3 regions of the Arthrobacter sp. sptzw42 genome follow, and region 3 is predicted to be linked to each of the others. Evidence: riboswitches for the same ligand, from Rfam matches in the RefSeq annotation. Region 3 holds a riboswitch; each other region holds the start of a gene.
The links. Region 3 has a riboswitch for thiamine pyrophosphate ahead of AC5RT4_RS08375 (FAD-dependent oxidoreductase). Riboswitches for the same ligand answer to the same signal wherever they lie in the genome.
Positions count from the first base shown of each region.

Region 1: another riboswitch for thiamine pyrophosphate. It lies ahead of AC5RT4_RS04225 (ECF transporter S component); the one in region 3 lies ahead of AC5RT4_RS08375 (FAD-dependent oxidoreductase).
Region 2: another riboswitch for thiamine pyrophosphate. It lies ahead of thiD (bifunctional hydroxymethylpyrimidine kinase/phosphomethylpyrimidine kinase); the one in region 3 lies ahead of AC5RT4_RS08375 (FAD-dependent oxidoreductase).

Region 1 covers NZ_JBNHEX010000003.1:33,533-38,940, reverse strand. The annotation lists gene AC5RT4_RS04235 (energy-coupling factor transporter transmembrane component T family protein) at 1-23, opposite strand, end outside; gene AC5RT4_RS04230 (ABC transporter ATP-binding protein) at 20-1,573, opposite strand; gene AC5RT4_RS04225 (ECF transporter S component) at 1,573-2,196, opposite strand; TPP riboswitch at 2,251-2,391, opposite strand; gene AC5RT4_RS04220 (heme-degrading domain-containing protein) at 2,464-3,006, shown strand; gene AC5RT4_RS04215 (hypothetical protein) at 3,097-3,306, shown strand; gene AC5RT4_RS04210 (DUF4383 domain-containing protein) at 3,429-3,905, shown strand; gene AC5RT4_RS04205 (iron-containing redox enzyme family protein) at 3,969-5,030, shown strand; gene AC5RT4_RS04200 (glycosyltransferase family 2 protein) at 5,027-5,408, shown strand, end outside.
Region 2 covers NZ_JBNHEX010000002.1:373,110-378,517, forward strand. The annotation lists gene obgE (GTPase ObgE) at 1-1,164, opposite strand, end outside; gene rpmA (50S ribosomal protein L27) at 1,281-1,544, opposite strand; gene rplU (50S ribosomal protein L21) at 1,604-1,912, opposite strand; gene thiD (bifunctional hydroxymethylpyrimidine kinase/phosphomethylpyrimidine kinase) at 2,176-3,699, opposite strand; TPP riboswitch at 3,707-3,804, opposite strand; gene AC5RT4_RS03885 (Rne/Rng family ribonuclease) at 4,016-5,408, opposite strand, start outside.
Region 3 covers NZ_JBNHEX010000005.1:133,618-139,025, reverse strand. The annotation lists gene AC5RT4_RS08390 (DEAD/DEAH box helicase) at 1-282, opposite strand, end outside; gene AC5RT4_RS08385 (RNB domain-containing ribonuclease) at 581-2,068, opposite strand; gene thiE (thiamine phosphate synthase) at 2,172-2,909, opposite strand; TPP riboswitch at 2,937-3,055, shown strand; gene AC5RT4_RS08375 (FAD-dependent oxidoreductase) at 3,048-4,388, shown strand; gene thiS (sulfur carrier protein ThiS) at 4,385-4,621, shown strand; gene AC5RT4_RS08365 (thiazole synthase) at 4,626-5,408, shown strand, end outside.

The DNA.
Region 1 (5,408 bases), on a different contig from region 3:
CGCAGGTTCAGCTCCTGCCTCATCGTCGCACTACCGGCTCTGCTGCCAGGCGCAGTTCCGTTCCACCCAGCGCCGCCGTGAACTCAGCATCGTGGGTCACGGATACCACGGCTGTGCCGGCGTCCAGGAGTTCAGAGAGGAACGATGCCAGCTCAGCCCACGTGTTGGCGTCCTGCCCGAAGGTGGGTTCGTCCAGGATCAGGACCTGCGGATGCGCGGCCAGGACCGTTGCTACGGAAAGCCGACGCTTCTCGCCGCCCGAAAGTGTGTAGGGGTTCGCATCAACCAGTTCGGTGAGCCGAAGCCGCTCCAGCAGCTCATCCACCCGCTCTTCCCCGTGCCCGAGGTGGCGCGGACCAAAGCGCAGTTCGTCCAGCACGTTCCCGGTCACGAACTGGTGCTCAGGTTCCTGGAAAACGGTGCCCATGCGTTCAATCAGCTGCTCCGCCTTCCACTTGTACGGGTCGATTCCCGCCCCACGGCTAAGCGCCAGGGTGGCCGAAACTTTCCCGGCAACGGGCTCCAGCAGCCCGGCGAGGGTCAGCGCAAGGGTGGACTTTCCTGCGCCGTTGGGTCCGGTGATGGCCAGCGCCCGCCCTGCCCGGACCTGCGCCGAGATGCCTTGCCGGACCGGTACTGGCGGCAGTTTGCGCAAGCCCTTGCGGCGGGCACGTTCACGGGATACGGCCAGGTTTTCGGCGGCAAGCAGCAGGTCCCCGGAGCCGGGAGCCGGATCCGCCGTGCGTGGGCGGGTGGCCGGAACATACCCGGGCACCCAGACCCCGGCCGCAATGAGCATGCTCCGGGCTTCGCCGAGAACCTGGTCCGGAGGCCCGTCCAGGAGCACCCCCGGGTCGGTCGAAGAACCGGGCTGCAGCACCACAATGCGGTCCACCAGGTCCTTCCAGACGGAGACGCGGTGCTCCACCACCACCAGGGTTGCCCCGGTTTTGTCGAGGCAGCGCCCGACGGCGTCGCGCACCTCCACCACCCCGGCGGGATCCAGGTTGGCTGTCGGCTCGTCGAGGAGAAGCAGCCCCGGCCGCATCGCAAGGATGCCGGCCAGGGCCAGCCGCTGTTTCTGGCCGCCTGACAGTGCAGACGTTGGATGGTCCAGCGGCAGGTGGGACAGCCCGACGTCGTCCAAAGCCTCGTGCACCCGGGTCCAGATACGGTCCCGGGGCACAGCAAGGTTCTCGGCACCGAAGGCCACGTCGTCCCCCACCCGTGACAGGACCACCTGTGTCTCCGGGTCCTGCTGCATCAACCCGGCACGGCCGCGCTGATCGCGGGGGGAGGCGCCGTCGACCAGCAGCGAACCCGACTCGTCGGAGTCGCCGGCCTCGCCGTCGTCGTTCGCATCCCCCAGCACCCCCGCCAACGCATGGAGGAGCGTGGACTTGCCGGCTCCGGACGGGCCAAGCAGGAGCACGCGCTCCCCTGGGCGGATGTCCAGGTCAAGGGCACGGACAGCAGGCCTGGAACGCCCGGCATGCCGCCAGCCCCAGCCGCGCGCGGTGACGGCAGCCGGGCGCGCCGCCACGGACGCGCCGTGGACGGAAGGCGCTGTCATCAGGAGAAAACCGGCTCCGTGGCTGCCTTCCGCGAGGCAAAGGAGCTCAGGACACCGGTCCTGGCCAGGCCGCGGGTGGCGATCCATGACAGCGCCCCGGCGATGACGGCACCGGAGATCGCGGTGAAGATAATGTACGCAAGCTTGTCGCCGCCCGAGTAGGCAATGTTCCAGCCCCAGGGAGCAAAGGAGTCATTGAGGCCGCAGAACAGCCCGGCAGCAGCACCGGCGAGGAGGGACACCGGCAGGTTGAACTTCCGGTACACGAAAATCGCGAAAATGATTTCCGCACCCAGGCCCTGGACGAAGCCGGAGAACAGCACCGAGGCACCGTACTGCGAACCCATCAGCAGTTCACCGGTGGCTGCCACGGTTTCGCAGAACAGGGCGGCGCCCGGTTTGCGGATGATCAGCATGCCCAGCACCGCCGGGATCATCCAGCCGCCGGCAATCAGTCCGGTAAGCGGCGGGTAAAGGGCGTTCATCGGCGCAGACACTGCTGCGGCACCCTGGGACCACGCCCAGAAAATGACGCCGCCTGCGATGGCGATCAACGCCGCCACCACGATGTCCACAACGCGCCAGGACCTGCTGGTGGTCTTCTTGATTGCTGTAGTTGCCATGCGATCCTCCTGAGGAACAGGAGGGGAAAGAACCGCAGCGGCAAACCACTGCGGAGCTTCGAGAACTCGACTCCCTTGCGCCGGTACTAACCGGATCAGGTTCGAGGGTCTGCGGCTGTCCGCACTCTCAGCGCCCACCTGCGGCTCCTGGCTTGGCCAGTGATGCCCGACGGCGGCGCTCCCCTGTCGTTGAATGATTCTGTGAGTAAATAATTGCCCTTGTGGGCGGGGTCCAGTTTACACCGGAGGAAGGGTAGATTGTGGGCCATGACCGCCAATTCACCGCATGTGACTGAGTTCGATCCGGATTCGGATGCCGTCCAGCCGGAGGGATCGCTGCAGGCCCTTATCGCCCGGATAGAGGGCGAAATCCGGGAGCTCCAGTTTCCAGGCTTTTCCATGGACGACGCACTGAACCTGGGGCTGCTGCTTGTGGAGTTGGGGAAGGAGGGCCAGTTCCCCATCGCGATAGACATCACCAAGGGTGAGCAGGTCCTGTTCCATGTCGCCCTGGCGGGGGCCACCCCGGACAACGAGCACTGGATCCGCGCCAAACAGAGAACGGCGGCCCGGTACGAGGTGCCCTCCCTGCTGGTGGGGCTGCGTGCCCGGACCCGCGGCGGACGGATCGAAGACCAGGGCTGGTTTGATCAGCGCCGGTATGCGGCACATGGCGGCTCCTTCCCGGTATATGTCGCCGGAGTGGGCGCGGTGGCTACGGTCACTGTTTCAGGGCTTCCCCAGGTGCAGGACCATGACCTGGTGGTACAGGCACTGCGAGAGGTCCTCAGCTCCATGCGAACGGACTGACGCGGGTTCCAGACCAGGGCGATGGACTCCCCTTGGATGCCGGGAGTACATTCGAGACGGGTGGCGGAAGTTCCAAACAGGAGGGGCGCCATGCTCGGTAATACAGCCGAAAACCAGGTGCGGGCAGCGGTGGACAAGGCCGAGGAAGAAATGATTTACATCGGCCCCGACCACCCCTACTATCCTTTGCTGGCTGAACTGGTATCCGCCGTCGGAAAGGCCTGGCAGCAGGGGTACGAGCACGGCCGCCGCGGCGGGCACCAGCCAAACCCCTACGTGTGGATCGTCCCGGAAGGGTGAGCCCGCCGGCTGCGCGGACGCTGCCGGCAGTGGCCCGCGGGCAGCAGCACCGGCAGGCGCACTTAGCTTTTATTAGTAACCATGCTTACTATGTTGTCTCCAGGCTTTTGAGGAGACAGGTCATGACAGTCAGCACCCGGGCCACCGGCGCGAGGACGGGCCTGCAGAAGGCTGCCTTCGTAACCGGCGCCCTCTTCCTGCTGGTGGGTGTCCTGGGGTTTGTCCCCGGGATCACCATCAACTACGACTCCCTGGGCATGGCCGGACACGGCTCCGGAGCCCTGCTGTTGAACCTCTTCCAGGTGTCGGTCCTTCACAATATCGTGCACCTTGCCTTCGGGGCGGCCGGACTGCTGCTGGCCCGGACCCACCAGAAGGCACGAAGCTTCCTGATCTACGGGGGCGTCGTGTACCTGGTTCTCTGGCTTTACGGCTTCCTGGTGGGGGACGAAACTCCCGCCAACTTTGTCCCACTCAACGGCGCCGACAACTGGCTCCACCTGGCCCTGGGTTTGACCATGATCATTCTCGCCATCCTGCTGGCCCCCCGGACCACTCCGCGGCGCAGCCGCGGAAGCAACCTGAACGACCAGCCCTGACCGAAACCGCCACCGTCGACGGCCAAGCACCCGGCAGCACCGCTGCCGCCCGAAGGAGCAATCATGAAGATTCCTGAACCCCGAGGTCCCATCAGCACCGCCCTGTTCCGGGTCCTGGCAACAACAGCCGGGGCCGGTGACAGCTCCCCCGCCGTTGAGGAACTGCGCCGGCTGGTGGTGACACAGCTGGGCACGGCCACCGACATCATCGGCGACGACGACGTCCAGCTGGCACTTTTCTCCCTCTACGAGCTGCACTACTCCGGCCTTGAAGGTGTCAGTGATGAATGGGAGTGGGAGCCGGGCCTCATCCAGGTCCGCCGCCTGCTCGAAAGGCCTTTCGAAGAGGCGCTCCGGGCAGCCGCCCAGTCGGCAGCCGGGGAGCTGGACCTCCCCCCTGCCGCGGAAATGACCAGCGACGCCGTGGCCGACGTCCTCTTCGGCCTGGCCGCCACGGACACCGGTCCCAGCGTGTCCCGGTATGTGGCCAAGAAGGCAACCCTGGACCAGCTCAAGGAGTTCCTGGTCCACAAGTCGGTCTACCAGCTCAAGGAAGCGGACCCGCACACCTGGGCCATTCCCCGGCTTACCGGCAGGGCGAAGGCTGCACTGGTGGAGATCCAGGCGGACGAGTACGGCGGAGGGCGCCCGGACCGCATGCACAGCGCGCTTTTTGCCCGCACCATGCGGGGCCTGGGGATGGACGATCACTACGGCGCCTACGTGAACGCCGTCCCCGCCGTCTCCCTCGCGGCGGTCAACATGATGTCCCTGTTCGGGCTCAACCGGCGGCTGCGCGGCGCCATCACCGGACATCTGGCCATCTATGAGATGACCTCTTCCCAGCCCAACCGGCTGTATGGCAGCGGTTTCCGCCGTCACGGCTTCGACGCCGAGGTGACCCACTACTTCGACGAACATGTGGAAGCCGACGCGGTCCACGAGCAGATCGCCGGCCGCGACCTCGCAGGAGGACTCGTGGAGGCCGAACCCGAGCTGCTCGGGGACGTCCTGTTCGGGGCGACAGCCGTGATGGCCGTTGACGGCAGGCTCTCGTCACACCTTTTGGCGTGCTGGGAGAACGGGCAGACCTCGCTGAGGGCGGCAGTGCCGGCAGCAGCGTGAGTACCACAGCCCTGGGGCAGCCTGCGGAGTACATCCTGCCGCTGCGCTGGACCGATGATTCGGGCCTGCCGGAGCTGGTTGCCTATCTCGAGCGACTCGGCGGGTGGATCCCGGTGACCATCGTGGACGGGTCCGGTCCGGAGCTGTTCGAGCGGCACCGGGACGCTTTCCCGCCTGTTGTCCGCCATATCCGCCCGGAGGGTGCCGGTAACGGAAACGGCAAGGTGGCCGGCGTGATGACGGGCGTCCGGGCCGCCCGGGCGGAACTGCTGGTGATAGCCGACGACGACGTGCGCTACACGCGCGAATCACTCACCGCCGCCGTTAGTCACCTCGCGTCTGCGGACGTTGTGAGGCCGCAGAACTACTTCGATCCCC
Region 2 (5,408 bases), on a different contig from region 3:
TCCCAGGACGCGGAACAGCGGCTCCAGGCCCTTTTCCTCGCGGCGGATCCTGAATCCGGATTCATTCACGGCCCGGGGCCGCAACACGGCCGGCTGGACCTTGGGCGGCGCGGCGGCCACTGCCTCGCGGGCAGCTTTAACGATGCCGGCCATGGCGAAGCCGAGCTGGCGGAGGCCCTCATGGCTGGTGGCCGACACCTCGAACACCTGGTAGCCGCGGGATTCGAGTTCCGGGCGGACGAACTCGGCCATGTCCTTGCCGTCGGGCAGGTCCACTTTGTTCAACGCCACGAGGCGGGGGCGGTGGTTCAGCGGAACAACTTCCCCGTCCTGCCCGGCGTAGCTCATGTCCACGGCGTACTTTTCCAGTTCGGCCTCGATGATCGCGAGGTCGGCGAGTGGGTCCCGGTCCGACTCGAGGGTGCCACAGTCAAGGACGTGGACCAGTGCGGCGCAACGCTCAACATGGCGCAGGAAGTGGTGGCCCAGTCCCCTGCCTTCGCTGGCGCCTTCGATGAGGCCAGGAACGTCGGCGATGGTGAAGCGCACGTCACCGGCCTGGACCACGCCGAGGTTGGGAACCAGCGTGGTGAAAGGATAGTCAGCAATTTTAGGCCTGGCCGCGGACATGGCGGCGATGAGGCTGGACTTGCCGGCGGACGGGAAGCCCACCAGGGCGATATCGGCGATCGACTTAAGCTCCAGGACGATGTCGCTGGACTCGCCCTCGATACCGAGCAGGGCGAACCCGGGAGCTTTGCGCTTCTGTGATGAGAGCGCGGCGTTGCCGAGGCCGCCGATGCCCCCTGCTGCGGCTACGTATTCGGCGCCTTCACCAACGAGGTCCGCGAGGACCGTGCCGTCCTTGGATTTGACCACGGTGCCGTCAGGGACGGGGAGTATCAGGGTTTCGCCGTTCTTGCCGCCACGCCAGTCACCCATGCCCGGGCCACCGTTGGTGGCGTGGCGGTGGGGTGCGTGGTGGTAGTCAAGGAGGGTAGTGGTCTGGTGGTCAACGCGAAGGATCACGTCGCCGCCATTGCCGCCGTTGCCGCCGTCGGGACCGCCAAGCGGCTTGAACTTTTCGCGGTGGACGGAGACGCATCCGTGACCGCCGGCACCGCCGGATACGTGCAGTACTACCCGGTCTACAAAGCTGGCCACGTGGTTCTCCTCAATGCTGTTTCCTGGACGCCGCGGGGCGCCAAGACGATTGTAATGCGGTTAAAAGAACAGTGGAGCGGACCAACTGGCCCGCTCCACCGCTTCAGAACTGTTTGTTACTCTGCAGCTGCAGCAGCAACGATGTTGACGACGCGACGACCGCGGCGGGTGCCGAATTCAACGGCTCCCGGGGTCAGTGCGAACAGGGTGTCGTCGCCGCCACGGCCAACGCCGGCGCCCGGGTGGAAGTGGGTGCCACGCTGGCGGACGATGATCTCGCCTGCGGAGACGACCTGGCCGCCGAAGCGCTTAACGCCGAGGTACTGAGCGTTGGAATCACGACCGTTCCGAGTGGAGCTCGCGCCCTTTTTATGTGCCATTTGAAATGCCTGCCTCTAAATTCTGGGGATCTGCTGAAAAACCTGAACAGTAACGAAGGTTACTGGATACCAGTGATCTTGACCTTGGTCAGTTCCTGGCGGTGACCCTGGCGCTTCTTGTAACCGGTCTTGTTCTTGAACTTCTGGATCACAATCTTCGGACCACGGAGGTCGTTCAGGATCTCAGCCGTAACAGTTACCTTGGCCAGGTCAGCAGCGGCGGTGGTGACCTTGTCACCATCAACCAGGAGCAGTGCGGGCAGCTGGATAGTGCTGCCAGCTCCACCGGCGACGCGGTTAAGGGTAACGAAGTCTCCAACGGAAACCTTCTCTTGGCGGCCGCCTGCGCGGACAATCGCGTACACCACTTGGGAACTCACTTCTCTCGACGTTTATTACAAAATTTGCGTGCGGAACCGGCCAATAAAAGCCTGGTTTCTCGCTGTGCCTCAACGCCGTGGGGTCATAACCCAAGTGTTGGCGTAAGCACCGAAGATCCAGAATACGCTAATTTTGGCTTCGGCCGCAAATGAGGCTGGTTCCGGCGGGCTGGCTGTGATAAGTACCACTGCTGAATCCCGGCCTCGGGACCGTGCCCCACCATACTACCGGCAAGGCCGCAGCCACGGTGTCAGGCATGGAGGCGCGGCGCGTCGAAGAAGTCCACTTCCAGGCGGCAGGACTGTTTGAATGCCGTGATCATGGCGGCCCGCTCGGCAGCGGAGGCCCTGCGTCCCGCTTCATCCACTATGGCAACGGCCCTGCGGGTGGCGGCGGCGAAGTCTTCGTCGGCATAGGTGCGCAGCCACTCCGCGTAAGGGTGCGCGGAAGGTTCACCGGCGGCAACAAACTGGGCGTGGAGCGTGGCGCCTACCTCGGCGTACAGCCAGAAGCAGGGCAGGACTGCCGCCGCGAGGACCGCATAACTGCCCGACGCCGAGGCCGCCGTCAGGTGGTCAACGTAGGACTTGGTGACGGGGCCGAGCCGGGGCAGGACCGAGCGCGCGCCCAGCCAGGAGCGGTGAAGCTCCGACTCGACCTCCAGGCACTGCCCGGCCGAAGCAGCCCAAAACAGTTGCTCCGCCTCGGTGGGCGCAAGCGAACTCGCCCTTGCCAGAACTCGTGAATAGCCGTTGAGGTAGAGGGCGTCCTGCGCGAGGTAGTACTCAAACTGGTGCTCCTGAAGGCTGCCCGTGGCCAGGTCCCGGATGAAGCCGAGGGCATAGATATCCTCCAGGTCCGGCTGCGCCTCACCCCGCAGCTGCGCCGCGAAGCTGCCTTCCGCCGGCACCGGCTGCAGGTGGTGGAAATGATGCACCGGCCCGTTGCCTGTCCCCACCTCCAGGGTTCCCGAGGCCTTGAGCGCGCCGGCCAGCCACGGCTTGGCTTCCCGGAGTGACGCTTCCCAGTCCCCCAGCCGCGCCTGGGCGGTGGCCATTGCAGAGGACAACGAACAGCCCGTGCCGTGGCTGTTCCGCGTTGCAACCCGCTCCCCTGGCACCTCCACCACTTCATGGGACAGCAGGCCCAGGGTGTTGACCAGCGCGTCCGGGCACTCGTTGCCGTTCAGGTGGCCGCCCTTGACCAGTACGGTTGCGCCGCTGGCGGCTGCGAGGGCGCGGCCCTGGTCCAGCGCGCCGGCCCAGCTGTCCTGCAACTGCCCGCCCACAAGCATGGCGAGCTCCGCGAGGTTGGGGGTGATGAGGTGTGCCAGCGGCAGGAGTTCGCGCAGGGCCGTTTCGGCAGACTCGTGCAGGAGCCGGTCGCCGCTGGTGGCAACCATCACTGGGTCCAGGACCACGACGGTGGGCCGCACCTTCTGCAGCCACTGCGCCACCGCTCCAATGACGTCGGCGTTGCCGAGCATTCCGATTTTCACGGCGTCGATGGTGATGTCGTCGCTGATGGCGTCGAGTTGCTCTGCCAGGAATGCTGCAGGGGGCACGTGAAAGGACCTTACTCCGTGCGTGTTCTGGGCTGTGAGGGCAGTGATGGCTGCCATCCCGTACCCCCCGAGGGCCGCGATGCTTTTCAAATCCGCCTGGATACCGGCACCGCCGGAAGGATCCGAGCCGGCGATGGACAGGACCCTGGGTACCTGCCGGCCCGGCAATGCCGGCGCCGCAGTGGCGGGTCCAGGGGTGGCTGCGGGCATTACAAGAGTCGTAGACAAAGGACATCCCTTCGCCGGTGCTAACCGGACAGGTTCAACGGGTCTGAATCTCAGCCGGCTCTCTGCGCGGCACCCCGTGTCGGTTCCCCAGCCTAGCTTTTTTGCCCGCCCCAGGCTGAAGGTGACACATTGCGACCCGAAGCCGCACGCTGATGGCGCGCAGCTCCGCATCCCGCCCTGCGGGCCCTGCACGCAAAAGTCCCCGCCCAGTGGACAAATCCCCTGGAAATTCCTGGGGTTTTGTCCACTGAACGGGGACTTGTTGAAACGCGCCGGTACGTGCCCGTGAGCGCTCCGGCTAGAGCTCCGAGGCCGGTACGCCTACGCCCAGGATGATGGGCGCCTCTGCGGGCTTTGTTGACGCTTTTTCAAGGCCGGCACCGCCGTCACCGGCCGGCGCCGGAGCCTTTGCCTCGTGGGCATGCCCTGTGCTGGCTGCCGCCACGCTTTCGTGATGCTGCACGGAGGTTTCGTTGGCTGCTCCCTGGGCACGGCTGGCACTGCGGTTGCGCCGCGGGCGCCGTTGCCGGGACTGCTCCAGCGTGTGGTCCGTGTAGTCCTTCGCCGGTTCCCCGGCAGCGGCTGCAGCAGGCACGCGGGCCGGCTGGACCGGCTCCACGCGCTCCGCCGGTTTCTGCTCCGGTTCGGTCTGCTCAGGCTCCGCTTGTGCGGGCGCCGGCTGGCCCAGGTGGGCGAACGCTTCGGCAAGCCGGTCCAGGGTCAGTGCGGGCTTCTGCGGCTGCTCCTCAGCATGGTCAACGAACGGCAGCACCACCTTCTCGCCGCCGAAGGTCAGCACGGCGGCCGGGCGCGCATCGTCGTCGCGGTTTGTTTCCACTGCGGGAGCCGGGGCAGGGGCGGGCGCGGAATGGTCCGCGGCAGCCTGCCTGGCTGCGGCCACTTCGTCGTCGTGCAAGTGGGCTGCATGCGCGGCGGCGGCGATGTTGGCAAGGGCCAGCCGGGTGGCTTCCGCCTTCGCGTGCCGCTCAGCGTCAGAGGGGTCGGGCTGGACTGTGTGGACGGGCACGGCAGGCGCGGGGGCAACCTCGGGCTGCTGGCCGCCACGGCCCCGCCGCCGCTTCCGGTCCGGACGCACGCCGGCCTGGCTGCTGTCGATGCGCGGGGCGTCATTGCGGTGGCCTTCGCTGCGGGGTTCCGGCCGGCTGTCGGTCCGCTGGACGTGGTGTTCGGCGGCCACGATGTTGGCCCGCCGGTGCTCAACGGGGTCGTCATGGGTGACGACGCCGCGGCCGGCGCACGCTTCGCACTGCTCGCCGAAGACTTCCAGGAGTCCGGTGCCCATCCGCTTTCGCGTCATCTGCACCAGGCCAAGGGAGGTCACTTCGGCAACCTGGTGCTTGGTGCGGTCGCGTCCCAGGCATTCCACCATGCGGCGCAGAACGAGGTCGCGGTTGGATTCAAGGACCATGTCGATGAAGTCGATGACGATGATGCCGCCGATGTCGCGGAGGCGGAGCTGGCGGACCACTTCCTCAGCAGCCTCGAGGTTGTTTTTGGTCACCGTCTCTTCGAGGTTGCCGCCGCTGCCGGTGAACTTGCCGGTGTTGACGTCCACCACGGTCATGGCTTCGGTGCGGTCGATCACCAGCGAACCGCCGGACGGGAGGAAGACCTTCCGCTCCAGCGCCTTGTGGATCTGCTCGTCAATGCGCCAGGCAGCGAAGATGTCC
Region 3 (5,408 bases):
GGGGATGCCGAAACCCAGGGTCTTGCCGGTACCGGTCTTGGCCTGGCCGATGATGTCGTGGCCGGACAGGGCAACCGGCAGGGTCATGGCCTGGATGGGGAACGGGTGGGTGATTCCCGCGTCGGCCAGGGATTCAACGATGTCAGCGCGGACGTTATAGTCCGCGAAGGACTTTTCCTCGATCTCGTGGGGCAACTCGTCCGAGATGATGGTTTCTTCGGGCTCGATAACTTCGGTGCCGGTCTCGTCGGTCAGAAGCTGGTGGGTATGCAATTCACTCACTGGGGAGTTTCCTTATTCATTTGGGCAATGGCGCTGCCTGCTCAACGGGCCGGCCGCAAGGCTGTTCCGGAGCACGCTCGGGCGCACACGCAATTCCAGTGGAAGCCGATCGCGGGCTATCTAATTGCTGGCACTGGTGACCAACGGGTGTATCTCAAGATCGCGTAGGGGCGGGCTTGTTGGTTTCAAATCAAGGAAATCAACGACCGGGCATCCATTTCTACTTCTTCAGTCTAGCCGCAACAGCCCGATTCCCGGCTTTGGCCGCCAGGGGCCGTAGTTGCGGGCCGTGCCGCCGCTACTCGACGAGCTCGAAATGGACTTCCCGCGTGGCGATATCGGAGGAGACCAGGCGGACCCGGACCTTGGTGCCGGACTCCAGTTCGCCGGCGCAGCGGGCAGTCACCGCCGGATCTGCGATCTGGACGATCCCCGAACCGCCGTTGCCATTGCCGTTCTTCCCGTTGCCGTTGCCGTTCCTGCCGTTCTCTTTTTGCGGTTTGGACCCGGAGATGACAATGGCATCAAATTCCTGCCCCACGTGGTTGACCAGCAGGGCCGCCTCCACGGTATCCAGGGCCGTGCGCTCCATCCGGGATGCCAGCTGGTCGGAGCCGGCCATGATCTCGGGCAGGGACGGAAGGGCCTCCCTCGCCCATCCCGGCACTTCGCCGCCGCTGCTCAAAGCCTCGCAAATCACCAGCACAAAGCGGTCCACCAGCCGGCGCAGCGGGGCGGTGGTGTGCGCATAGGCGGCGCCGATGGCCGATTGCACCGCGTCCTCCGGGACGGACCCGTCAAAGGCCGTGTAGGCGGCGCCCCGGAACAGCATGCCGGCGGAGTGCATGATGGCCAGCTGGCGGGGTTCCGTCGGGTCCAGGCTCCGCAGGTATTCGCCGTAGCTGACTTCACCGTCCCAAGGCTTGCCCAAGGCCTCGGTCTGCAGCCGGAAGTGATTCAGGGAGCGCTCGTCCGGGGATGGCATGGTGCGCAGGATGCCCACCTTCCCCGCCAGCATGAGCTGGGCCGCAGCCATTCCGGTCATGAGGGATATCTGTGCGTTCCAGTCCTCCACCGGAAGCTGGGGAGCGGCGGCAATCCGGTAGCCGCCGTCGGGAAGCTGGACGATCTCCTGTTCCGGCATGTTCAGGCTGGCGCCGCCGCGGGCCCGCTCCAGCTCCACGCGCTTGAGCCCCACCTCCCTAAGGAGCAGCAGCACCGGGGCCGCGGTGCCGGCGTCGAGCTCGGCCTGCACGCCCTTGTAGCTGAGCTTCGCGCGGCTGCGCATCCGGGCCCGCTTTACCGCTACGGACTGCACCCCGGCGGCGCTGTCCAGGCGGAAGTCCCAGACGAACGCGGAGCAGTCCTGGCCGGGGAGGAGGCTTCCGGCCTGTTCGCTGATGACCTCCGGATGCAAGGGGATCCGCCCGTCGGGGGCATAGAACGTCTGGCCGCGCCGGCGCGTTTCCGCGTCCAGGGGCCCGCCGGGGGCCACGAAGGCGGGCACATCCGCAATGGCATACAGCACGTGGTAGCCGTCGCCGTCCGGCTCGATGAACAGGGCCTGGTCCAGGTCCGTCGACGACGCCGGATCGATGGTGATGAATTCGATGCCGGTGAGGTCATGGCTGGGGAGCTGCAGGGACTCGACGGCCGCCTTTGCGTCAGCCACCGCGTCCTCCGGGTAGGCGCCCGGCAACTCCAGCTCGGTCCGCAGGGCGCTCAGGGCCGCCTCGAGCGCGTTGTTGTGCTCGTGGACGTTGGGAGCCAGCCGATGGTGTGACACGAAAATCAGCCTAGTCCGAATTCCGGCCATAATGCAGGCGCCGTGCCCGGATCGCCGCACTTGGCTGATCCCGCCGCGGACGCCGCCGCTCTGGCGCCCGAAGTCAGGGCTTCCGGGCGTCCAGCGCCGCGAGCAGCGCAGCGGCGGCCGCTGCCGGATCGGAAGCTTCCGTAATGGCGCGGACCACCACGATCCTGCGCGCGCCTGCAGCCACCACCTGCTCCACGTTGCCATGGTCAATGCCCCCAATCGCGAACCAGGGGAGGCCGTCGTCGGACTGCCCTTCCAGGCCGGCCGTCCGCGCAGCTTCTGCGGCGTACTTCACCAGGTCGAGCCCTACCGCGGCCCGTCCCGGTTTGGTGGGGGTGGCCCAAACCGGGCCTACACAGAAGTAACCCAAGCCCGCCGGAGCCGAGGCTGCAGCCAGGGCGGCGTCCACCTGCGCCGGGCTGTGGCTGGAGAGGCCAATGGCGGCATTGCCGTTGAGCAGGGTCCGCGCAGCCTCGAGGGGCAGGTCCTTTTGGCCGATATGGAACACCGGGGCACCGGACAATACGGCGATATCCGCCCTGTCATTGACGGCCCAAAGCCGGCCGTGCCGCTCTGCCGCTTCCTTGAGGACGGCCAGCAGTTCGAGCTCCTCGGATGCCTCGATGTTCTTGTCCCTGAGCTGGATGATGTCCACGCCACCGGAAAAAGCGGCATCAACGAAATCCCCGAAATCCCCGCGGTCCGTGCGCGCATCGGTGCAGAGATAAAGGCGGGCAGCGTGAAGGCCGTTGCTGATCTTCGCGCTGCCAAGGACGTCAGTGCCGGCGGCAGGGGTGTGGGACACATTCATGGAGGAAAGCCTAGTTCCTCTACACTGGCCTCGTACTGCGGGAGCCCGCGGCAGCTGTCACAAAGCGCCGGGCTGAGAGGGCGTCAGAGCCGACCGCTTGACCTGATCCGGTTAATGCCGGCGTAGGGAAGGAGACACATGGGCGCACCTTCAGGCGCCCGCCCGGACGCGCCGTCCGGGCGGGCGGACAACATCGTCCACGCCGACGTCGCCGTCATCGGCGGCGGAGTCATCGGCCACAGCATCGCGTGGGAGGCGCAGCGCTCCGGCCGCGCAGTGGTGGTCATCGACGACGCGCCGGGGTCGGGGGCGAGCTGGGCTGCCGCAGGAATGCTGGCTCCGGTGAGCGAGCTGCACTACCAGGAGGAGGACCTCCTGGAATTCATGCTGGAGGCCTCCGTACGCTGGCCGGCTTTCGCCGCCGGCCTCGCTGCAGCTTCAGGGACAGATCCGGGATACATTACGACGCCGACCCTCGCCGTGGGAGCCGACGCCGGGGACCGCCGCGCCCTGATGGACCTGCGCACAGTCCAGCAGGCGAACGGCCTCTCCGTTGAACCGCTCACCGTCCGGGCAGCGCGGCAGCGGGAGCCGCTGCTCAGTCCCGGGATTTCCTGTGCACTGGACACCCCGGCGGACCACCAGGTGGATCCGCGGCTGCTGGTGGCCTGCCTGCAGGCCGCCCTGGCCGGCGGGCGTGCGGGTAACGGAGGCGGGAGCAGGGGCCGCGTCGCAGGGCACGGCACCGCAGCAGCCGGCGCCGTCGACGGTTATGCAGTCCCTGCCCGCGCGGCCGGGCTGCTGTGGCAGAACGGAAGGGTCGCCGGGGTACGCCTGGCAGGCGGGGGTGCCGTGTTGGCCGCCGAAACGGTGGTGGCGAACGGGCTGCACGCGGCAGCGCTGGAAGCACTGCCCGGCAATCTGCATCTGCCGCTGCGGCCCGTCTACGGGGACATCCTGCGCCTTGCCGTTCCCAAGCATGTGCAACCCCTGGTCACGTCCACCGTCCGCGGGCTGGTGCACGGCGTCCCGGTCTACATCGTCCCGCGCCGGGACGGCACAGTGGTGGTCGGGGCAACCCAGCGCGAGGATGCCCCCTCGGCCGCTGATGCCGTTTCCGCCGGCGGCGTATACCAGCTGCTCCGGGACGCGCTGGTGCTGGTCCCCGCCGTCGCCGAACTTGAACTGCTGGAAGCCACCGCCCGGGCCCGCCCCGGAACGCCGGACAACGCACCGCTGCTCGGGCGGGTACCCGCGGCGTCCGGGCCGGCCGGCCGGGACGCCCGTTATGTCGCCGGGCTCATCATTGCCACCGGCTTCTTCCGCCACGGAATCCTGCTGGCTCCGGCGGCTGCCGCCGTCTGCCGGGACCTCCTGGACGGCGGGCCTGACCCGCGGTGGGCGGCCTTCAACCCTGGCCGTTTCTCCCGCTCCGGCTACCCGTCCACCAACCGCTTACGCCAAAAGGAAACAGCATGAACATCACCTTGAACGGAACCCGGCACCTTGTACCCGAGGGCGCCTCCATCAGCGCGCTCGTCAGCGAGGTCACCGGACGCCCCCTCGCTGCCACCGGCCAGGCCACCGACGGCCGGAAGCTTGGCGTGGCTGTCGCGCACAACTCCGAGGTAGTGCCGCGCAGCCAGTGGTCCGCCACCGCGCTCGCGGACGGCGACGAAGTCGAGCTCGTCACGGCCGTGCAGGGAGGCTGACACCATGACCGAAACCATCACCACCTCAAGCTCAACCGGCCAGGACGATCCGCTGGTGATCGACGGCGTCGCGCTGACCTCCCGGCTCATCATGGGCACCGGCGGTGCCCCCAGTCTTGACGGCCTGGGGGCGGCCCTCCTGGCCTCCGGAACCGCCCTGACCACCGTGGCCATGCGGCGGTACTCCACCGCGGAAACGGGCTCACTTTTCCAGCTGCTCGTGAACCACGGCATCCGCGTATTGCCCAACACGGCCGGCTGCTTTACTGCCCGGGACGCCGTGCTGACCGCCGAACTGGCCCGTGAGGCGCTGGAAACAGATTGGGTGAAGCTGGAAGTCATTGCCGACGAACAGACCCTGCTGCCGGACGCCGTCGAACTGGTGGACGCCACGGAGCAGCTCGTCAACAGGGGATTCAAGGTTTTTGCGTACACCAACGACGACCCTGTCCTTGCCCTGCGGCTCGAGAACCTCGGGGCCACTGCCGTGATGCCGCTGGGGGCACCGATCGGCACGGGACTGGGCATCCTTAACCCGCACAATATCGAGCTGATCGTCTCCCGCGCCTCAGTGCCGGTGGTTCTGGACGCCGGCATCGGCACTGCCTCGGACGCGGCCCTGGCCATGGAACTGGGCTGCGACGCCGTCCTGCTGGCCACGGCCGTGACCCGGGCACAGAATCCTGCCCTGATGGGGGAAGCCTTCAAACACGCGGTGATCGCCGGTAGGCTGGCACAAGCGGCCGGCAGGATACCGCGCCGCGAACATGCACTGGCGTCCTCGGCC